DNA from 2 places in the Nocardioides sp. Arc9.136 genome. Region 2 is predicted to be linked to the other one. Evidence: predicted binding sites of a transcription regulator. Region 2 holds the regulator's gene; the other holds the start of a gene.
The links. The regulator HrcA, encoded in region 2, represses chaperone genes, less so after heat shock. The targets are predictions, from matches to a motif close to TTGGCACTCGNNNNNNNCGAGTGCCAA.
Positions count from the first base shown of each region.

Region 1: a site for HrcA is predicted at 2,109-2,135, ahead of groL (chaperonin GroEL). Genes of this name have one in related genera too.

Region 1 covers NZ_CP113431.1:3,746,482-3,757,868, forward strand. The annotation lists gene OSR43_RS18125 (RNA polymerase sigma factor) at 1-132, opposite strand, end outside; gene groL (chaperonin GroEL) at 314-1,945, opposite strand; gene OSR43_RS18135 (RimK family alpha-L-glutamate ligase) at 2,174-3,031, opposite strand; gene OSR43_RS18140 (uracil-xanthine permease family protein) at 3,234-4,631, opposite strand; gene OSR43_RS18145 (MoaD/ThiS family protein) at 4,993-5,271, opposite strand; gene thrC (threonine synthase) at 5,306-6,586, opposite strand; SAM riboswitch class I at 6,596-6,740, opposite strand; gene otsB (trehalose-phosphatase) at 6,842-7,702, opposite strand; gene OSR43_RS18160 (LytR C-terminal domain-containing protein) at 7,787-8,290, opposite strand; gene OSR43_RS18165 (DUF3263 domain-containing protein) at 8,296-8,592, opposite strand; gene OSR43_RS18170 (Gfo/Idh/MocA family protein) at 8,759-9,766, shown strand; gene OSR43_RS18175 (response regulator transcription factor) at 9,779-10,426, opposite strand; gene OSR43_RS18180 (sensor histidine kinase) at 10,461-11,387, opposite strand, start outside.
Region 2 covers NZ_CP113431.1:2,977,167-2,988,553, forward strand. The annotation lists gene dnaJ (molecular chaperone DnaJ) at 1-1,128, opposite strand, end outside; gene hrcA (heat-inducible transcriptional repressor HrcA) at 1,181-2,215, opposite strand; gene OSR43_RS14475 (hypothetical protein) at 2,384-3,118, shown strand; gene OSR43_RS14480 (MBL fold metallo-hydrolase) at 3,166-4,011, shown strand; gene OSR43_RS14485 (hypothetical protein) at 4,030-4,266, shown strand; gene OSR43_RS14490 (DUF3097 domain-containing protein) at 4,319-5,170, shown strand; gene OSR43_RS14495 (DUF4870 domain-containing protein) at 5,167-5,685, shown strand; gene hemW (radical SAM family heme chaperone HemW) at 5,689-6,909, opposite strand; gene OSR43_RS14505 (intradiol ring-cleavage dioxygenase) at 6,959-7,864, opposite strand; gene OSR43_RS14510 (error-prone DNA polymerase) at 7,910-11,326, opposite strand; gene OSR43_RS14515 (DNA polymerase Y family protein) at 11,326-11,387, opposite strand, start outside.

The DNA.
Region 1 (11,387 bases), 770 kb from region 2:
GACCAGCAGCGTCTCGGAGAGGACGTCGTCGGCGGTCGCGGCGTCGGTGCGCCGCGCGAGGAACCGGCGCAGCGGCTCGACCAGCCCGGGCGCCAGCGCCTCGAACCTCGCCCTGCGGCTCTCGGCATCCACGGGACCACCCTCGCACGGCGCTCCGCGAGGGGGTCGTGTGCCCGAGGACGCGTCCGGCCGCGTCGTGGGGCACACGACCCCGGCAGCCCCCGGAGACGACAGCAGGGCCCCCGCCTGAGCGGGGGCCCTGCTGGTGGTGCGGGTGGTGCCGAGTGGTGCTGGTGCTACGAGGGGGCTGGACTCAGAAGTCCATGCCGCCCATGCCGCCGGTCGGGTCGCCACCCATGGGGGCGGCCTTCTCCGGCTTGTCGGCGACGACGGCCTCGGTGGTGAGGAACAGGGCCGCGATGGACGCCGCGTTCTGCAGCGCCGACCGGGTGACCTTGGCCGGGTCGATGATGCCCTCGGCGATCATGTCGACGTACTCGCCGTTCGCGGCGTTGAGGCCCTGACCCGCGGGGAGGTTGGCGACCTTCTCCGCCACGACGCCGCCCTCGAGGCCGGCGTTGACCGCGATCTGCTTGAGCGGGGCCGAGGTGGCGACGCGGACGATGTTGACGCCCGTGGCCTCGTCGCCGGTCAGGTCGAGCTTGTCGAACGCGGTGGCCGAGGCCTGGACGAGCGCCACGCCACCTCCGGCGACGATGCCCTCCTCGACGGCCGCCTTCGCGTTGCGGACGGCGTCCTCGATGCGGTGCTTGCGCTCCTTGAGCTCGACCTCGGTGGCCGCGCCGACCTTGATGACCGCGACACCGCCGGCCAGCTTGGCCAGGCGCTCCTGCAGCTTCTCGCGGTCGTAGTCGGAGTCGGACTTCTCGATCTCGGCGCGGATCTGGTTGACGCGACCGGCGATCTGGTCGGCGTCGCCCGAGCCCTCGACGATAGTGGTCTCGTCCTTGGTGATGACGACCTTGCGGGCCTGGCCGAGGAGCTCGATGCCGGTGGTCTCGAGCTTGAGGCCGACCTCCTCGGAGATGACCTGGCCGCCGGTCAGGATCGCGATGTCCTGCAGCATGGCCTTGCGACGGTCGCCGAAGCCCGGGGCCTTGACGGCGACGGACTTGAAGGTGCCGCGGATCTTGTTGACGACCAGCGTCGAGAGCGCCTCGCCGTCGACGTCCTCGGCGAGGATGACGAGCGGCTTGCCCGACTGCATGACCTTCTCGAGGATCGGCAGCAGGTCCTTGACGTTCGAGATCTTCTGGTTCGCGATCAGGATGTAGGGGTCCTCGAGGACCGTCTCCATCCGCTCCGGGTCGGTGACGAAGTACGCCGAGATGTAGCCCTTGTCGAAGCGCATGCCCTCGGTGAGCTCGAGGTCGATGCCGAAGGTGTTCGACTCCTCGACCGTGATCACGCCCTCCTTGCCGACCTTGTCCATCGCCTCGGCGATGGCGTCGCCGACGGTGGTGTCGCCACCGGCGGAGATGGTGGCCGTGGCCGCGATCTGCTCGCGGGTCTCGACCTCCTTGGCCATGCCGCGCAGCTGCTCGGACACGGCCTCGACGGCCGCCTCGATGCCGCGCTTGAGACCCATCGGGTTCGCACCGGCCGCGACGTTGCGCAGGCCCTCGCGGACCATCGCCTGGGCCAGGACGGTCGCCGTCGTCGTGCCGTCACCGGCGACGTCGTCGGTCTTCTTCGCGACCTCCTTGACCAGCTCGGCGCCGATCTTCTCGTAGGGGTCCTCGAGCTCGATCTCCTTGGCGATGCTCACACCGTCGTTGGTGATCGTGGGGGCGCCCCACTTCTTCTCGAGGACGACGTTGCGACCCTTGGGGCCGAGCGTGACCTTGACGGCGTCGGCGAGCGTGTTCATGCCACGCTCGAGGCCGCGCCGGGCCTCCTCGTTGAATGCAATCAGCTTGGGCATGTTCCTGCGGTTCCTCACGCTGGAAGTTGCGGATCCGGCTCGGTGGGCTGCCCGCGACGGACGGTCCTGCGGACCCGGCGAACCCTTTCTCGCCGGCGCGAACGGACCTCAGCTGGCACCGATCCGGTTTGTCACTCTCGTGCTGAGAGTGCCAACCCCATGTTTAGCACTCGCCCCAGGCGAGTGCAAGAACAGTCCGGCCCTGGTCACCCTGCGGCCGGAGCGCTGTCACCGCGCCGCGAGGACCGACCCGACGAGGTCCGCGAACGGCCCCGCCAGCCCCGGCAGCACGTCGAGGTAGAGCCCGGGCTCGATCAGCTCCAGCTCGCTGACCACCCAGGCGCCGTCGAGCTGAACCAGGTCCACCCGTGCGTACGCCGGCGGGCCGGCCAGCAGCCGGCCGGCGGCCGCGACCGCGGCGCGGGCGACGTCGGCCCGGGCCGGGTCGACCTCCACGGCGACCGAGCTGCCGCCGTACAGCTCGTGCACGCGGACCTCCGACCCGCTCGGCCGCTTGTCGACCTGGCCGACCACCCGGCCGTCGAGGACCCACACCGAGGACTCCCCCACCGTCCGGACCGAGGCCACCAGCGGCTGCACGACCCATGGTCCGGCGACGAGCCCCTCCAGGCGCGGGTCGTCGGTGCGCTCGGCGACCACCACGCCGACCCCGCCCGCCCCGGTCCGGGGCTTGACCACGACCGCGCCCCACCGGTCGAGCGCCTCCTGCAGACCCACCCTCAGCCCGCGGTCGTCGAGCAGCGCGGTGGGGACGACCGGGACCTCGCGGCCCAGCTCGAGCAGGTAGGCCTTGTCGGCGTTCCAGGCGACCAGGTCGCTGCCGTGCAGCACCCGCGTGCTGCGCTCGACTCCGCGCAGCCAGGCCAGGAACTCGGCGTACCGGCGCTGGTAGTCCCACGTCGAGCGCAGCACCACCAGGTCGGCGGCGGCCCAGTCGACGTCCGGGTCGTCCCAGACCGCCCACCGGGCCTCGACCCCCCGCTCGGCGAGGGCGGTCACGAGCAGCTCGCCGCCCTCCTCGCCCTCGGGGAGCAGGGAGAACGTCGCCAGGAGGACGTGCGTCACCGGCCGGTCAGCCCCTTGACGCGTGCCGGCAGCGCGACGACCGCCCGCGGGCTCTCCCGGTGCTCGCTCACGACTTCCTCCAGGGTCCGGTTCGTCACGGCGACGACCTTAGGGCGCCGGCGCACCCAGGTGTCGACCGCCCGCGCAAGCCACGACGCAGGCCCGGACCATCTGGTCCGGGCCTGCGCGAGGACGGAGGCGCCTACTGCTGCTCGGGTCGCTGGACGGTGTCCGGAAGGGGGGTGTCCACGTCGACGAACGCGGCCCCCTCCTCCGGGCGAGGTCGCAGGAGGTTGAGGAGGACGGCGATGAGCGCCGCCGGCAGGATGCCGGAGGTCATCAGCACCCGCAGGGACTCCGGCATGACCTCCGCCGCGGCGGGCACGGCGGCGAAGCCCTGGCCCACACCGATGGAGGCGGCGATCACGATCAGGTCGTGACGGTCCAGGCGGCACTCGGCGAGCAGCTGGATGCCAGCGCCGAGCAGCATGCCGAACATGACCACCGCCGCGCCGCCCAGCACGGCCGACGGCATGGCGGTGATGACCGCGGCCAGCTTGGGCACCAGGCCCAGCGCGATGAGGAAGCCGGCGCAGATCGTCACCACGTGGCGGCTCATCACCCCCGTGAGGGCGACCAGCCCGACGTTCTGCCCGAAGGTGGTGTTCGGCAGGGCGGAGAAGACGGCGGCGACGCTCGTGGCCGCACCGTCGCCCATGACGCCACCGGCGAGCTCACGGTCGGTCACCTCGCGCCCGGCGCCGGCCTTCGTGATGGCCGACAGGTCGCCGATCGTCTCGATGGAGACCGCGATCGCCATCGCGCCCATGGCGATGAAGGCCGCCGCCGGGAACTCCAGACCGAACTCCAGCGGCGTCGGGAAGGCGAACCAGGACGCCTCGGACACGGGACTGAAGTCCACCTTCCCCAGGGCGATCGCGACGAGGTACCCGACCACGAGGCTGACCAGTACCGAGGCCGAGGCGATGATGCCCTTGCCGAAGCGGTAGGCGAGGAGGAGGACGACGAGGACGAGGGTCGCGAGACCGAGGTTCTCCCACGAGCCGAAGTCCTCGGCGCCGTTGCCGCCGCCGTAGAGGTGCATGCCGGTGGGGAGCAGCCCGATCCCGATGACGAGGACGACGATCCCGCTCACCAGCGGCGGGAAGAGGCCGCGCAGCCACTTGAGGCTGAAGCCCAGCACGAACTTCACGGAGCCCGCGAAGAGCGCACCACCGAGGACGGCTGCGAGCCCGTACTCCTGGGCCAGCGGGATGGACACCACCAGGAACCCGAAGCTGGTGCCCTGCACGACCGGCAGCCGCGCGCCGACCGGCCCGATGCCGATCGTCTGGATGAGCGTGGTCAGGCCGGCGGCGAACAGCGCCACCTGCACCAGGAAGACCGTCTCCCCCGTCGTCGCCCCGATGGCGGTGGCCAGGATGATCGGGATGGTGACGTTGCTCGCCATCATCACCATGACGTGCTGCAGCGCGAGCAGCAGGGCCTCGCCGACGGGAGGCATCTCGTTGATGTCGTACTTGACGTGCGCGGGCAGCTGCGACGACGGCGCAGGCCGGCGGGAACGGTCGGAGGCCATGGGTTCCTCTCGCGGGGGGGTTCCGCAGATCCTCACAACCGCGCTGTGATCCGGACCACTGGACAAGGTGACACCGGTCCGGCCCTCCGGGTGTGAAGGTCTGCCAGCCGCCGTCGACGCCCGACCGGGTGCGGGCGGCGACGCCCACGGTCCGAGCAGCAGGCCGGGACGGCGGCGACGGCGAGGACCGGCAGGCAGGTCCCAAGGACCAACGGCAGTGCCGCTGCGCGAGAGGTCAGCCCGGGGGGCATGCGTGCTGGGGGTGGCCGGACGGCGGAGGTGGCCGGGGGCCCCGCGGAGGAGCCCTGCCCGGCTGCTGCCCCGGTCACCCGGGTCCGGGGTCCGGCCGGCTCGGAGGGGGTCAGCAGCCCCCGGCGACGGCCGGGATGACCGAGACCTGCACGCCGTCCGGCGTGGGCGTGGCCAGGTCGTCGAGGAACCGGACGTCGTCGTTTCCGACGTAGACGTTGACGAAGCGGCGCAGCGCGCCGTTGTCGTCGAGGATCCGCGCCTTGATGCCGGCGTGGTGGGTGTCGAGGTCGTCGAGGACCTCCGCCAGGGTCGCGCCCGTGGCGGTCACCTCGGAGGCACCGTCGGTGTAGGTGCGCAGGATGGTCGGGATGCGGACCGAGACGCTCATCGGCTTGTCCTCGTGGGTCGGGATCGGGCGGGGCTCAGGCCAGGCCGGTGGCCGCGAAGGCGGCGTACGACGGGGCGATGGTCGCGACGGGGCCGACCGAGCCGGACACCGCGTCGAGGGTCTTCAGGCCGTGGCCGGTGTTGATGACGACCGTCTCGAGCTCGGGGTCGAGCTGGCCGGACTCGACGAGCTTCTTCAGCACGCCCACGGTGGTCCCGCCGGCGGTCTCGGTGAAGATGCCCTCGGTGCGGGCCAGCAGCACGATCGCCTCGCGGACCTCGTCGTCGGTGACGTCCTCGACCGCCCCGCCGGTCTGGCGGCACACGTCGAGGACGTAGATCCCGTCGGCGGGGTTGCCGATGGCGAGGCTCTTGGCGATGGTGTCGGGCTTGACCGGCCGGATCGCGTCGACGCCGGCCTTGTAGGCGACCGAGACCGGCGAGCAGCCGGCGGCCTGCGCGCCGAAGACCTTGTAGGGCCTGTCCTCGACCAGGCCCAGCCCCACCAGCTCCTGGAAGGCCTTGTGCACCTTGGTCAGCTGCGAGCCGCTGGCGACCGGGATGACGATCTGGTCGGGCAGGCGCCAGCCGAGCTGCTCGGCGATCTCGTAGCCGAGGGTCTTGGAGCCCTCGGCGTAGTAGGGCCGGACGTTGACGTTCACGAACGCCCAGCCGTCCTCCTCGCCCGCGATCTCCGAGGCGAGCTTGTTGACGTCGTCGTAGTTGCCCTCGACGGCGACCAGTGAGTCGGTGAAGACCGCCGAGTTGACCTGCTTGGGCTGCTCGAGGTTGCTGGGGATGAACACGACCGTCTTCATCCCGGCGCGGGCACCCGCGGCGGCGACGGCGTTCGCGAGGTTGCCGGTGCTCGGACAGGCGAACACCTTGCTGCCGAACTCGCGGGCCGCGCTCAGCGCGCAGGCGACGACGCGGTCCTTGAAGGAGTTGGTCGGGTTGGTCGAGTCGTCCTTGACCCACAGCCTGGCCAGGCCGAGCTCGGCGGCGAGGTTCCTCGCCTCGAGCAGGCGGGTGAAGCCGGGCTCGGTGTTGGGGCTGGTCTCGATGTCGGTCGGCACCGGCAGCAGCGCCTTGTAGCGCCAGATGTTGCGCGGGCCGGCCTCGATCTCCTCGCGGGTCAGCTGCGGGAAGTCGTAGGCGATCTCCAGCGGGCCGAAGCACTCGCTGCACGCGTAGTGCGGGCCCAGCTCGACCTCGTGGCCGCACTCGCGGCAGGTGAGGGCCCGGGCGTTGCCGAAGGCACCCTCACGGATCTGGGTCTTCTCGGCACTCGGCTCGATGACAGGGGCAGCGCTCATGATTCCTCCTTCTCATCTTCCCCGGGTCACGACGGTCGCGCCGGGCGGAATTGGCACCGTTACCGACGACCGACCCGGGTCTACCGGGGGCGGAGGCGCGTTGGCGGTTGCCGGGACTTCACAGGGCCGTTCCCTCTGTCCCTCTGGATGAGCTGTCGAGAACAGTACGTCGCACCGTCCCAGCCCGTGAAACCGGGTCCCGCCATGTGGACGGGACAGCACGCAGGGGCGCCCACGGGTCCGCGGGCGGACAGGTCAGGAGCCGGCTCTGGAGGCGGCGCGGGCGTCGGCGGCGAGCCGGCGCAGCAGGTCGAGCACGCCCTCGGGACCCGGCACGACGACGTCGGCGCGCTCGACGAGGGCGCTGACCGCGTCCTCCTCGGAGGCCGAGCAGACCAGCAGCGTCGGCAGGCCGTCCTTGCCCAGGGCGGTGACGGCGTCGAACGCCTCGAGGTCGCCGAGGTCGTCCCCGGCGAAGAGGAAGGCGCCGGCGCCCACCTCGGCGACGAGCGCGTCGACGGCCTTGCCCTTGTCCATGCCGGGGGCGCGGACCTCGATGACGTTGCGGCCGGGCTCGAGGACCAGCCCGTTGCGACCGGCGAGGTCGCGCAGCACCGGCAGCAGCCGCTCGAAGGCGCCCTCGGGGTCCGGGAGGCGACGGGTGTGGACGGCGTGCGCGAGGCCCTTGTCCTCCACCCACGCGTCGGCGGCGTCGGCCCGCCGCAGCGCCCGCGGCAGGTCGCGCAGGAACGTCGCGAGCCCCTGCGGCGGGCGAGGCGAGACGATCCGGCGCCGGGTGGAGGACCACCGCTCGTTGCCGTACTGGCCGAAAAGGAACAGCTCCTTGCCGGCGTCGGCCATGGCGTTGCCGACCTCCTCGAGCCCGCCGAGGTCCAGGGCCTGGCGGGCGGGCCGGCCGGTCACCACCGCGACGGCGGCGACCACCCCGGCCAGGTCCACCAGGACCTCACCGGCGTCGGGGTGGATGTGCGCCTTCGTCGGGTCGTCGACGATCGGTGAGAGCGTGCCGTCGAAGTCCAGGCCGACCACGGCCCGTCCCGCGGCGCGCACCAGTGCGTCGTACTTCCGCTCGCCCTCGGCGGAGGTGAACTCCATGCCCCCAGCCTTCCAGACCGGCGGGAGCGCCACACGTGGGCCCGCTCACGCGGGCCACACCGGGAGCGTCGGTCGAGCAGTGGGTCAGTCGAGGGGCGCGGTGAGGATGATCGTGAGCCGGTCGAGCCGCATCGGGTCGACAGCGGGGACGACCCGCTCGACGCCGAGGTCGAGGGCCAGGAGCTTCGCGGCGCGCTCGAGGCGCGGGGGGAAGTAGACGGTGGTCGCCGGGATGGTGCCGACCCAGTTGTCGGAGCCGACGACCTGCCAGCCGGCCTGGCCGGCCTGGTCGGCGACGGAGCCGGCGAGCCCGGTGATGCCGGAGTTGTTGTAGACCTCGACGTAGACCTCGGAGCGCTTGACCGGCGGCTTGGCCGGCTTCGGCTCCTTGCTGGGCTCGGCCGCGGACGCCGACGGCGTGGCGACGGGCGTCTCGCGCTGGGAGATCGTGGTGATCTCCCGCTCGGTCGGCTCCCCGCCCCGGGTGGCGACGAAGGCGATGCCGGCCATGGCCACCGCGATGATGCTCAGCATCACCACGGGCGAGGGGAAGACGAAGCCGCGCTGGTCGCGGTGGCGGGCGGTCACGGCGCTCAGACCTCGAAGCCCAGGCGGCGGGCCGAGCGCTGGCGCTGGCGCTGGGAGCGCAGGCGGCGCAGGCGACGGACCAGCAGCGGGTCGGCCTCGAGCGCCTCGGGGCGGTCGATGAGCGCGTTGAGGACCTGGTAGTAGCGCGTCGAGCTCATGTCGAACTTCTCGCGGACCGCGGTCTCCTTGGCGCCGGCGTACTTCCACCACTGGCGCTCGAACTCGAGGATCTCTCGGTCGCGGTCGCTCAGGGTCGGCGTGGCCCCGGCCTCGTGGCCGTCGAGGGCGTTCGCGGCGTCCATGCGCAGTCTCCCGGGAGCTGGTGTGGCGATAGGTGTCCGGACGCAACTGTAGGCGACGAACCACAGCGGTGTCATTCGGCTCGCCAGACGTGTCCCGGTGGTCTGGCCCCGCGGTCCGGAGCGCCTCCGGAGACCCTCCGGCGGGCTGTGTGGGACTCTCCTCCCCGTGACCGAACGCACCCGCTGGGGCATCCTCGCCACCGGCAAGATCGCCCGCACGTTCGCCGCCGACCTCGCGCTCGTCGAGGACGCCGAGCTGGTCGCCGTGGGCTCCCGACGGCCCGAGGCCGCCGCGGAGTTCGCTGCCGAGCACGGCGGGCGGCCGCACGGCTCCTACGAGGAGCTCGTCGCCGACCCCGAGGTGGAGGTGGTGTACGTCGCGAGCCCGCACGCGCTGCACCTCGAGCACGCCCGGCTCGCCTTCGAGGCCGGCAAGCACGTCCTGTGCGAGAAGCCGCTGACCCTCTCCACCGTGGACGCCGAGGAGATGGTCCGCCTCGCCGCCGAGCACGACCGCTTCCTCATGGAGGCGATGTGGACGGCGTGCCACCCGCTGGTCCGCGCGGTCGTCGAGCAGGTCCGCTCCGGCCGGTTCGGGACGCCGCGGCACCTGCACGCCGAGCTGGGCTTCCGGGTCGACGCGGGCCCCGAGGACCGGATGTTCGACCCGGCACTGGGCGCCAGCGCACTGCTCGACATGGGGATCTACCCGCTCACCTTCGCCCACCTGGTCCTCGGCGAGGCCGAGTCGCTGACCGGCACCGCCGCGCTGTCCGAGCGCGGGATCGACCTCGACGTCGCGGTCACCGGCCGCTACCCCGGCGGGACGCTGGCCACGATGACGGCCTCGATGACGTCGTGGTCCTCCCGCGCCGCCGCGATCGCCACCGACCTCGGGCGGATCGACGTCCCCGACTTCCACCACCCCACCCGCGCGACGTTCACGCCGTACGGCGAGGGGAGCACCAACGACGGCGACGTGCTCCGCGAGCCGGTCGAGATCGTCGCCGACGACCCGGTCGTCGGCCGCGGCTACGGCAACGAGATCGCCGAGGTCGGGCGCTGCCTGCGGGCCGGCCTCCGCGAGAGCCCGTGGGTGCCCCACGACCAGACCTTGGTGCTCATGCGCCAGATGGACGCCCTGCGCGAGCAGGTCGGGGTGTCCTTCGGCTGACCGAGCCCCGGCTCATCCGGCCGAGCGCAGGTAGCTGACGACGGCGGCCACCCGGCGGTGGGCGGCGCCGTCGTCGGGCGCGAGGCCGAGCTTGGCGAAGATCCGCTGGGTGTGCTTCTCCACCGCCCCCGAGGTGACCACCATGGCCTCGGCGATCGCGCTGTTGGAGCGGCCCTCCGCCATCAGCGCGAGGACCTCGTGCTCGCGCGGGGTCAGCGCGGCGAGCGGGTCGCGACGGGCGCCCATCAGCCGGCGCACCACCTGCGGGTCGAGCGCCGTGCCGCCGCGGGCCACGGTGTCGAGGGCGGTGGTGAAGTCGTCGAGGTCGGCGACGCGGTCCTTGAGCAGGTAGCCGACCCCGCCCTCGCCGGCCGCGAGCAGGTCCTCGGCGTAGGCGACCTCGACGTACTGCGAGAGCACGAGCAGCCGGGCCTCCGGCCAGGACCGCCGCACCTCGACGGCGGCGCGCAGCCCCTCGTCGGTGTGGGTCGGCGGCATCCGCACGTCGACGATGCCGACGTCGGGGCGGTGCTCGAGCACCGCCGCCACGAACGACGGCCCGTCCGCGACCGACGCGACGACCTCGTGGCCGGCCTCGGCCAGCAGCAGCTGCAGGCCCTCGCGCAGCAGGAACGAGTCGTCGGCGACGACGATCCTCATCGGCCCCACCCCACCGGGCACCTCACCGGGCGCCTCACCGCGCACCCGTCGGCACCAGCGCCGAGACGACCGTCGGGCCACCGGCAGGCGACTCGAGACCGAGGGTGCCGTCGACCGCGAGCAGCCGCTGGCCGAGCCCGGCGAGGCCGTGGCCCTTCGCCTCGTGCGCACCGCCGACGCCGTCGTCCTCGACCCGCACCAGCACCGCGTCGCCGACGTCGCGCACCTGCACGCGGGCCGAGGCGGCACCACTGTGCTTCGCGACGTTGGTGAGCGCCTCGCTGACCACGAAGTACGTCGTGGTCTCGACGTGCGGCGGGAGGCCGGCGGGCACGTCGATGTCGGCCTCGACCGGCACCGCGCTGCGGGCGGCGAGGTCCTCGAGCGCGACCTGCAGGCCGCGGTCGACCAGCAGCGGCGGCGCGATGCCCCGCGAGAGCGACCGCAGCTCCTCGACGGTCTCCCCCACCTGGGCCAGCGCCTCCTCGATGGTCGCGGCGGCCCGGGCCGGGTCCGAGTCGAGCTGGCGGCGGGCGCGGCCGAGGTCCATGCCCAGCCGGACCATCCGCTGCTGCGGTCCGTCGTGGATGTCGCGCTCGAGCCGGCGCAGGGACTCCGCCTCCGCGCGGCGGGCGGCGCTGCGGCCGGTCTCCACGCGACGCACCTCCTGCTGGAGCTCGGCGCGGCTGCACAGCAGCCCCCAGGCCAGGCTGCTGTGCAGCCAGGCGACGAACCGGACGACGAACGGCAGGGTCAGCAGGGCGACGAGCCCCAGGGCGGCGTTCAGGAGGGACTCCGCGACCGCGCCCTCCCCCAGGCCGAGGAGCTCGGCGAGCCCGCCGTCGTCCTCCCCGTCCGGGAGCCACACCTGCCAGAACCAGTACGTCGCGCCGGTGAGCACCGCGCCCCACCAGGCGGCGGTGACCGCGAAGGCGAGCGTGCCGGTCACCAGGCCGGCGAC
Region 2 (11,387 bases):
CGATCCGGGCTTGACCTGGCCGGTCGGGGTCTCCTCGCCACGGATCGCGGCCAGCTCGCGCAGCAGCTCCTCCTGGCGGGGGTCGAGCCGCTGCGGGGTCTCCACCGCGACCGAGACGACGAGGTCGCCGCGACCGCCGCGCAGCCCGGGCACGCCGCGACCGCGCAGCACCTGCTCGGTGCCCGACTGGGTCCCGGCCGGGATCTCGAGGGCGAACTCGGTCTCCACCCCGGAGTCGGCGCCCTGCTCGACGTCGGCCTCGAGCGTGGGCAGCGTCAGCGAGGTGCCGAGCGCGGCGGCGGTCATCGGGACGGTGACGGTGCAGTGCAGGTCGTTGCCGTGCCGGGTGAAGACGGGGTGCGCCGCGACCTGGATCTCGACGTACAGGTCGCCGGCGGGGCCGCCGCCGGGGCCGACCTCGCCCTGCTCGGCCAGCTGGACGCGGGTGCCGGTGTCGACGCCGGCGGGGATCTTGACCGTCAGGGTGCGGCGCGAGCGGACGCGGCCGTCACCGGAGCACTCCCGGCACGGCTCGGGGATGATCGTGCCGAAGCCGCGGCAGGCCGCGCACGGGCGCAGCGTGCGGATCTCGCCGAGGAACGAGCGCTGGACCTGGGCGACCTCGCCCTGGCCGCGGCAGGTCTCGCAGGGCACGGGGTGGCTGCCCGGCGCGGCACCGTCGCCGTGGCAGGTGGTGCAGAGCACCGCGGTGTCGACCTTGATCTCGCGGGTCACGCCGAACGCCGCCTCGGCGAGGTCGACCTCGAGCCGGATCAGCGCGTCCTGGCCGCGGCGCACGCGGGGCCGCGGGCCCCGCCCGCCGCCCGCGCCGCCGGGCTGGCCGCCGAAGAAGGCGTCCATGATGTCGGTGAACGAGAAGCCCGCCCCCTGGCCGAAGCCCGCCGCGCCGCCGCCGAACGGGTCGCCGCCGCGGTCGTACGCCGCACGCTTCTGCGGGTCCGAGAGCACCTCGTAGGCGGTGGAGACCTCCTTGAACCGCTCCTGCGCGTCCGGGTCGGGGTTGACGTCGGGGTGGTACTGCCGAGCCAGCCGCCGGTAGGCCTTCTTGATCGCGGTGTCGTCCGCGTCGCGGTCGACTCCGAGCAGCTCGTAGAGGTCCTGGCTCAACTGGGTTCCTTCGGTGATCGAGGTGAGAGAGGTACGCCGCGACGCGGGGCGGTCAGCCCTCGTCGAGGATGCGGGAGACGTAGCGGGCGACGGCGCGCACCGCGGACATCGTGCCCGGGTAGTCCATGCGGGTCGGGCCGACGATGCCCAACGTGGCGAGCGCCTCGTCGCGGGGGCCGTAGCCGGTGGCGACGACGCTCGTGGAGGCGAACTGCTCGTAGGGGCCCTCCGCGCCGATGCGCACCGTGACGGCGCCACCGGTCGTGGCCTCGCCGAGCAGGCGGAGCAGCACGACGTGCTCCTCGAGCGCCTCGAGGAGCGGCCGGACCGCGGAGTCGAAGGAGTCGCCGTACCGCGCGAGGTTGGCGGCACCGCCGACGGCGATCCGCTCGTCGGAGCGGTGGTCCTCCATCGCGTCGGCGAGGGTCTCGACGACCGCGCGGGTCACGCCGTCGTCGCGGTCGGGGGCGTCCCCGGGGACCTCCGGCACCGCCTCGCGAAGGCGGCGCACGGCGTCGGAGATCACCTCGCCGGTCGCGGCGTGGTTGACCCGCGAACGGAGGTCGGCGAGGGCTTCCTCGGACAGCTCGGCGGGCAGCTCGACCAGCCGCTGCTCGACGCGACCGGTGCTGAGGATGAGCACGACGAGGAGACGGTTCGGCGTGAGGGCGACGAGCTCGACGTGGCGCACCGTCGAGCGCGAGAGCGTGGGGTACTGGACCACGGCGACCTGGCGGGTCAGCTGGGAGAGCAGCCGCACCGAGCGGGTCACGACGTCGTCGAGGTCGACCGCCCCGTCGAGGAAGGAGGCGATGGCGCGCTTCTCCGCGCCGGTCATCGGCTTGACGGTGCTCAACCGGTCGACGAAGAGCCGGTAGCCCTTGTCCGTCGGCACCCGGCCGGCACTGGTGTGCGGCTGGGTGATGTAGCCCTCGTCCTCGAGGACGGCCATGTCGTTGCGGACCGTGGCGGGCGAGACGCCCAGCCCGTGGCGCTCGACCAGGGCCTTGGAGCCGACCGGCTCCTCGGTGGCCACGTAGTCCTCGACGATGGCCCGCAGCACGGCGAGCCTGCGGTCCTCCTGCACGTCGCCTCCCTACCTCTGGCACTCGTCACGACTGAGTGCCAACTGTAGCGCGCCGCGGTACCGCCTCGGGTCTCGCCGACCGAGACGTCGCCTTCCCCGAGAGCCACTACCGACGCATAGGTTAGGCTCACCTAAGTCACCCACCGCCGGCCCTGCCGAGGGAGCACCATGACCGTCGTCCCGAGCAGCACCACGCGCCACGACCCGAGCCGCCTCGCGGCCGCCGCCCGCAGCATCCTCTCCTGTCCCGCGAGCGTCCACCTGGTCGTCGACGGCGCCCCCGACGTCCTGGAGGGTCCGGAGGCCGAGGGCACGGGCATGCAGGACTGCGGAGGCGAGCCGACGTTCTCCACCGCGCTCGGCTCCGACCTCGCCGTGGTGGCGGCCGCCGGTCGCCGCGCCCTGCTCACCGTGCACAGCGGGCTGGGCCGCCCCGGCTCGGAGGACCGCGAGGCCACGCTGAGCATCGCCGGGCGCCTGGTCGTCCGCGGCCGGGAGACCTGCGAGTGCTGCGGGGACCCCCGCGACGTCGTCGCCCTGGAGCCGGACCTCGTCGCCCTGGGCCGGCGGGGTGCCGGCGCAGAGCAGCAGCTGCGGGTCGACGTGGCCAGCTTCCGCGCCGGCGAGCACCAGCTCAACCGCGGCTACCTCCAGCGCTCGGTCGAGCACGCCAACAGCCACCACCAGGAGGAGCTGCGCCGCGCGGTCTCCACCACGACCGGCACCCGGATGGGCGACGTCGTCGGCGTGGCGCTGGCGGACCTGCGCGCCGACCGGGTCGAGGTGCAGTGGGTGGGCCCCGAGGGGGCCGACCGCACCGTGCTGCACTTCCCCCGCGCGGCGCGCACCACCGCCGAGCTCGGCGACATGCTGCGCCGCGAGCTGCACCACGGCATGTGCTGACCGAGAGCCCGGGGCACGCCCGGGGCAGGTGCACCTAGGCTCCCCGAGTGACCTTCACCGAGATCGCCGACCGCGTCTGGGTGACCCGTCGCCCCTGGTACGACGTGACCACGACCGTCGTCGGCGGCGAGCGCGGGCTGGTGGTCGTCGACACCCACGCCTCCACCGCCGCGGGCCGCGAGCTGATTCGCGACGTGCGCGCCCTCGGCGCCGGTGAGGTCGTGGCGGTCGTCAACACCCACTGGCACCTCGACCACCTCCTGGGCAACGAGGCGTTCCGGGAGGTCTGGCCCGAGGTCCCGGTGCACGCCCACGAGGAGGCGCTCGCCGAGCTGGAGCGGGGCGCGGTCGCCGCGCTCGAGGAGCAGGCCGGGACCGACGAGGAGCACCGCGACGAGCTCCTCGCCAGCACCGTCGTGCCGCCCGACCACACCTTCTCCTCCGCCCGGGTCCTCGACCTCGGCGACCGCGCCCTCGAGCTGGTGCACCCCGGCCGCGGCCACACCTCGGGCGACCTCGTGCTCCGCGTGCCCGACGCCGACGTGCTGGTGGCCGGCGACCTCGTGGAGTCCTCGGCCCCGCCGTCGTTCGGCGAGGACTCCTGGCCGATGGACTGGCCGCTGAGCCTCGACATCGTGCTCGGGCTGACCACGGCGACCTCCGTCGTCGTGCCGGGGCACGGACCGGTCGTCGACCGCGAGTTCGTCGAGGAGCAGCGCAACACCATCGGCGTGCTGGCCGAGACCGCACGCGACCTGGCGACCCGCGGGGTGCCCCTCGGCGAGGCGCTCGACGCCGCCGAGTGGCCCTGGCCGCGCGAGCACGTGGCTACCGCGGTGGCGCGCGCCTACGCCCAGCTGCCGCGCAGCCAGCGGCGCTTGCCGCTGATCTGATCCGGGTAACGGGCCGCCATGAGCGAGCCCACCCCCGAGGACGCCGGCCGGGACGCGACCGGCATCGGCGACGACCAGCTGCCCGAGGACCTCCAGCCCGGCGAGGACAACCCGCTCGCCGAGGGGCTCGATCCCGGCGAGACCGCCGGCGACCTCCTCGAGGACGGCAAGCACACCGACCAGGAGCAGGCCCGGGAGCAGGCGCCGGAGCAGGGCGGCGCCCAGGACGGGTCGGGCACGTCACAGGACGGTTGACCCCGGCGCGCCGTGCGCGCGAGCGTCGGCGGGCCCGCCTAGCGTCGGTCGGGTGACCGACCGCTACGGACCCGACGTCCTCTCCACCGACTGGCGCGCCCCGAAGCGCGGCCGCGCCGTCGAGGCGCCCGCCGAGATCGGGGCCGTCGTGGAGGAGGTCAGCACCGACTGGGTCGGCGAGATCGTCGCCGTCGACCGCGACCTGCACACCGTCACCCTCGAGGACCGGCGCGACCGCCGCCGCACCTTCCCGCTCGGGGCCGGGTTCCTGCTCGAGGGCAAGCCCGTGATCCTCACGGCCCCGGTCCGTCGGACGGCGCCGGCCAGACCGACGCGCACCGCGTCGGGATCGATCGCGGTGCGCGACGCCAAGGCCCGGGTCGCGCGCGCCAGCCGGATCTTCGTCGAGGGCCGCCACGACGCCGAGCTCGTCGAGAAGGTCTGGGGCGACGACCTGCGCATCGAGGGCGTCGTGGTCGAGTACCTCGACGGCATCGACGACCTCTCCGAGCAGCTGCGCGACTTCCGACCCGGCCCGAACCGGCGCGTCGGCGTGCTCGTCGACCACCTCGTCAAGGGGTCCAAGGAGAGCCGGATCGCCGACGCCGTCCGTCGCACGCCGGTCGGCAAGCACGTGCTGATCGTCGGCCACCCGTTCATCGACATCTGGGCGGCCGTCAAGCCCGAGCGGCTCGGCCTGGATGCCTGGCCGGACGTCCCCCGCCACCTGGAGTGGAAGAAGGGCGTGTGCCAGCAGCTGGGCTGGCCCCACCGTGACCAGGCCGACATCGCGCGTGCCTGGAAGCACATCCTCTCCAAGGTGCACTCGTTCGGTGACTGCGAGCCCGCGCTGCTGGGTAGGGTCGAGGAACTGATCGACTTCGTCACCGAGGAGCAACCGTGAGCGACCCCTACGGCCCGCCGCCGTCCCAGGACCCGGCCGACCGGCCGCCCCACGGACAGCAGCCCTACGGCCAGCAGCCGTACGGCCAGCAGCCCGCACCGCAGTGGGGACAGCCGCAGTGGGGCCAGCAGCCACCGGGCGGCCAGCCGCCGTACCAGCCCTACCAGGGCGGCGGCCCGATGAACCCCGACGAGCGCACCTGGGGCGGCGCCGCCCACTGGTCGGCCCTGATCGGCGCCTTCGTGGCGATGGCGTTCCTCGGCCCGCTGCTGGTGATGCTCGTCAAGGGCAACCAGTCCGGCTACGTCCGCGCGCAGGCCGTGGAGTCGCTGAACTTCCAGCTCTCGATCCTGATCTACGGGCTCGTGTCGTTCGTCCTGGTCTTCGTGCTGATCGGCTTCCTGCTGCTGCCGATCGTCGGCATCGCGTGGCTGGTGCTGACGATCATCGGCTCGGTCAAAGCGAGCAACGGCGAGCTGTACCGCTACCCGCTGACGATCCGGATGGTCAGCTGAGGCTCACCCGAGCAGGTCACGCACCACGGCGTCGGCGAGCAGCCGTCCGTCGCGGGTGAGCACCAGCCGGTCCCCTCGCTCCACCAGCAGTCCCCGGCGCACGAGGTCGGGGACTGCTGCGTTCCCGGCCGCGTCGAGGACGGCACGGTCCAGGCCGTCGGCGAGGCGCAGCTCGAGCAGCACCCGCTCGACGCGCTGGTCCTCGGGCTCCAGCACCTCGCGGGCGTGGGCGGGGCTGAGCCCGGCCGCGATCCGGTCGCCGTACGCCGCGGGGTGCTTGACGTTCCACCAGCGGGTCCCGCCCACGTGGGAGTGGGCACCCGGCCCGACGCCCCACCAGTCGGCGCCGGTCCAGTACAGCTCGTTGTGGTGGCACCGCGATGCCTGGTCGCGGCTCCAGTTCGAGACCTCGTACCAGCCCAGGCCGGCGGCCGACATCCGCTCGTCGGCGAGGAGGTACTTGTCGGCCAGGTCGTCGTCGTCGGGCATCGGCACCTCGCCACGGCGCACCTGCCGGGCCAGGGCGGTGCCCTCCTCGACGATCAGCGCGTACGCCGAGACGTGGTCGGGCGCGCAGGCCAGTGCGGCGTCCAGCGAGGTCGCCCAGTCGTCGAGGGACTCCCCCGGCGTGCCGTAGATGAGGTCGAGGCTGACCTGGTCGAAGCCGGCCGCCCGGGCCCACTCCACGGCGGCCGGGACGCGGAGCGGGTCGTGGGTGCGGTCGAGCACGCGGAGCACGTGCGGCACCGCCGACTGCATGCCGATCGAGACGCGGGTGAACCCGGCAGCCCGGAGGCCGTCGAGGTAGCCGAGGTCGACGCTGTCGGGGTTGGCCTCGGTGGTCACCTCGGCGCCCGGGACGAGGCCGAACTCCTCGTCGATCGCGGTGAGCACCGACCCGAGGTCGGCGGGGCTCAGCAGCGTCGGGGTGCCGCCGCCCAGGAACACCGTCTCCACCGGCAGGCCCCGGTCGCCGAGCACGCGCCGCGCGCGACGTACCTCCTGGACCGCAGCCGCGGCGTAGGAGCTGCGCGAGATCCCGCCCGGACCCGCCCCGAGCTCGGAGGCGGTGTAGGTGTTGAAGTCGCAGTAGCCGCAGCGCACGGTGCAGAACGGCACGTGCACGTAGAAGCCGAAGGGACGCTCCCCCAGCCGCGCGAGCGACTCCTCGGGGAGGGTGCCGTCCTCGGGCACCGGGTCACCGGCGGGAAGGACGGAAGGCACGCGCTCCATCCTCCCACCGGGGGCCGGGCCGGCCACATCCGCGGACGGCTCAGACCGGGACGTTGAGGCTGACCACGTAGCCCTCCTCGACCGACCCGGTGGCCCGCGCCAGCTGCAGCGAGTGCCCGTCGGAGAAGACGTTGTCGGAGTCGAGGGTGACGCGCTCGAGGTTGGTGACGCTCTGCTCGTAGCCCTCGGTCGCGTAGACCTCGCGGCACACGTCCTCGGGCAGCGCGAGCTGGGAGGTGCGCATCTTGTTGGAGTACGTCGTGGCGGACGCCAGCGAGGAGTAGACCTCGAAGTGCATGTGCGGCCAGCGGCCGTCGTAGCAGGCGGGGAAGATGCTGGTGAACTCCACGCGGCCGGCGGCGTCGGTCTCCTGCACGCCGCGCAGGTAGTTCTCCTCGGCGATGGACTCCGAGTACATCGAGTACTCGCCGTCGCGGTCGCAGTGCCACAGGTAGACCGCCGCGCCGGCCAGCGGGGCGACGTTCTCGCCGGAGAGGTCCTGCACCCGGAGCCGGATCGTCACCGGGACGCCCTCGGCGGTGCCCGAGGCGGAGCCGAAGCTCGTGGTGAGGTCGCTGCGCACCACCCCGGACTCGGTCAGGACGTTGGCGCCGTTCGAGCCGTCGCCCGGGTAGGGCCCGGCGGTCTCCTCGGGGATCTCGCCCTCGGCGACCTCGACGTCCGACGCCGCGCCGCCGGACCCGCCACCCGGCCCGCCCGGACCGCCGCCGACCCCGGCGGGCGGCTCCGGCCGCTGCCCCGCCGCGGTCAGGTCGACGCCGTCGTCGGTGCCGCAGGCGACCAGGGCGGCCGCGACGCCGACCCCGCCAGCGAGGCCGAGGATCCGGCGGCGGCCGAGGATGCGCGGCAGGTCGTGGGAGAGGCCGAGGTCGTGGTCCTCGAGGCCGTCGGTGTCGGGGCGGTGATCAGGGCGGTGGTCGGTCATGGCCCCAGCGAAGCCGGAGCGGCTGTGCGGACCCTGTGGGCGGGCTCAGCGGAAGTCACGAGAGCGGTGCTTCTCGCGCAGCGCCCGGCCGGCCTCGGGGTGGAGCTCCTCGAGGGAGGAGATCTTGTCGGCCACCAGGTTGGTGGCGCCGTCCTCGCGCTCGAGCATCCCGCGGATCACCACCGCCGAGGACCCCGCGGCCGCCTTGCGGTGCCGGCGCCACACGCCGACGGTGCAGATGACGTTGAGCATGCCGGTCTCGTCCTCGAGGTTGAGGAAGGTCACCCCGCCCGCCGTGCCCGGGCGCTGGCGGTGGGTGACCAGCCCGGCGACGCTGATCCGGCGGTTCGGCTCGGTGGTGGCCAGGTCGGCCACCGACCTGACCCCCGACCGGCGCAGCTGGTCGCGCAGGTGGCCGAAGGGGTGGCTGTCGGTGGTGACCCCGGTGGCCCAGAGGTCGGCCATCGTCACCTCGACCTCGTCCATCTCGGGCAGCATCGGTGCGTCCCCGGCGACCCGGACCCCCTCGAGCTGGTCCTCCCGCTCGGTCCACCCGGCGTTCCACAGCGCCTGCCGGCGGCTCAGCCCGCTGCTGTCGAAGACGCCGGCCGTCGCCAGCGCCTCGAGCTGCCGGGCGTCGAGGCCGGCGCGCCGCGAGAGGTCGACCTGGTCGGCGAAGGGCCGCTCCGCACGCGCGGCGACGATCCGCGCGGCGACGTCGGCGCCGATGCCGCGGACGGAGTCCAGGCCCAGCCGCACGGCGTACGCCGCGTCGCGCCGGTGCTGCGGGGTGGGGTCGGGCGTGCCCGGCACGAAGAACGTCTTGCCGGGGTGGTCGAGCAGGCAGGAGTCCATCCCGGTGGTGCGCGCGTCCGGGCCCAGCGGCTCCAGGTCGGCCCGGGCGCCGGAGCGCTCGAGGTCGGGCTTGAGCACGGTGACCCCGTGGCGGCGGGCGTCGCCGACGAGCGACTGCGGGGAGTAGAAGCCCATCGGCTGGGCGCGCAGCAGCCCGGCGAGGAACGCCCCCGGGTAGTGCAGCTTGAACCAGGAGCTGGCGTAGACGAGCTTGGCGAAGGAGAGCGAGTGGCTCTCGGCGAAGCCGAAGTTGGCGAAGGACAGGATCTTGACGTAGATCGCGTCCGCGTCCTCGCCGAGGACCCCGCGACGCTCCATGCCGGCGTACAGCTTGTGCTTGATGCTCTCGATCCGCTCCACGCCGCGCTTGGAGCCCATCGCCCGGCGCAGCAGGTCGGCCTCGTCGGGGGTGCAGTCGCCGATCGTCTTGGCCATGTCCATCAGCTGCTCCTGGAACAGCGGGACGCCGAGGGTGCGCTCGAGGACGGGCACCAGCTCGGGGTGCGGGTAGTCGACCGGCTCCCGGCCGGTGGCGCGGCGGACGTAGGGGTGGACCGCGCCGCCCTGGATGGGGCCGGGGCGGATCAGGGCGATCTCGATGGCCAGGTCGTAGAAGCAGCGCGGCTGCAACCGCGGGAGGGTGCCGATCTGGGCCCGGCTCTCGACCTGGAAGACGCCGATGGAGTCCGCCCGGCAGAGCATGTCGTAGACCGCCGGCTCCTCCTTGGGGATCGTGGCCAGCTCCCAGTGGTCGCCGAGGTGCTCCCCCGCGATGCGGATCATGTGGTCCAGCGCCGAGAGCATCCCCAGGCCGAGCAGGTCGAACTTGACCAGGCCCATGAACTCGCAGGCGTCCTTGTCCCACTGCAGGACGGTGCGGTTCTCCATCCGGGCATGCTCGATCGGGCACACCTCCCCGATCGGTCGCTCGGTCAGCACCATGCCGCCGGAGTGGATGCCGAGGTGCCGCGGCACCGAGAGCAGCTGGTTGGCCAGCGCGACGACCGGCGACGGGATCTCGGCCTCGCCGGGGTCGCCGTCGGGCTCGACCTTGGTCCAGCTCGAGATCGACTTCGACCACGCGTCCTGCTGGCCCGGGGAGTACCCGAGCGCCTTGGCGGCGTCGCGGACGGCCATCTTGGGGCGGTAGCTGATGACGTTGGCGACCTGCGCGGCGTTGTGCCGGCCGTAGCGCTCGTAGACCCACTGGATGACCTCCTCACGGCGGTCGGAGTCGAAGTCGACGTCGATGTCGGGCTCCTCGTCGCGGTGCTCGGAGATGAACCGCTCGAAGGGCAGCCGGTAGAAGACCGGGTCGATCGCGGTGATGCCGAGGGCGTGGCAGACCACCGAGCTGGCCGCGGAGCCGCGGCCCTGGCAGAGGATCCCGCGCGAGCGGGCGAAGGCCACGATGTCGTGGACGATGACGAAGTAGCCGGCGAAGTCCTTGCGCTCGATGACCTCCAGCTCGTGCAGGATCTTGGCCCGTGCCTCGGCCTCCAGGTCGGTGCCGTAGTACCGCTCCTCGAAGCCCCGCCAGGTCAGCACCTTGAGCCAGCTGATCGGCGTGTGCCCGTCGGGGATGCCGTCCTTGGGCAGCCGCGGCGTCGCCTTCTGCAGGTCGAGCACGACCTGGTCGGCCAGCTCGACCGAGCGGCTCACCGCGCCGGGGTAGCGGGCGAACCGGCGCGCCATCTCCTCCCCCGACCGCAGGCAGGCCGCGCCGCTCGCCGGCAGCCAGCCGTCCATCTCGGCCAGGCTGCGCCGGGCCCGGATCGCGGCCATCGCGGCGGCGAGCCGGTGGTCGCCGGGCCGGGCGTGGTGCACGTTGTTGGTCGCCACGGCGGGCAGGCCGTGCTCGGCGGCCAGGGCGAAGAGCAGGTCGTTGTGGCCGGAGTCGGTCGGGTAGCCGTGGTCGACCAGCTCCACGGCCACGGAGTCGCGGCCGAAGAGCTCGACCAGCCGGCGCAGCTCGCGGGCCGCGCCCGGCGCGCCCTCGGCCTGGAGCGCGGAGCGGACCGCGCCCTTGCGGCACCCGGTCAGCACCAGCCAGTGCCCGCGCCCCCGCTCGCCGAGCTCGGCGAGGTCGTAGACCGGCCGGCCCTTCTCCTCCCCGCGCAGGTGCGCGTCGGTGATCGCCGCGGCCAGCCGGTGGTAGCCCTCCACCCCGCGCGCCAGCACCAGCAGGTGGGTGCCCTCGGGGTCGGCCACCCCCTGCTGAGGCCGGCCCAGGCCGAGGGAGAGCTCCGCGCCGTACGCCGTGCGCAGGTCCGAGCGCCCGGAGGGGGCCGCGTTGACCTGCGCGGTCTCGGCGAAGAGCGGCGCCCCGTGGAAGCCGTCGTGGTCGGTGATCGCCAGCGTGTCCAGCCCGAGCCGGATCGCCTCGAGCACGAGCTGGTCCGGCGAGCTGGCCCCGTCGAGGAAGCTGTAGCTGGAGTGGCAGTGCAGCTCGGCGTAGGGCACCACCGGCCCGTCGGGCGCGGCGACGTCGGTCTGCTGCGGCCTCCGCTTGCGCCGCGAGATCGGTGCCTCCGAGGACAGGTCGGGCCGGCCCGAGAGCCGTCGCTCGAGCTCCGACCACGGCATCGTCGGGTTGTTCCAGCCCATCAGTCGTACCCCGCCTCGGTCCACCAGACCGACTCCGCCGCGGCCTGGTCGTACGTCATCA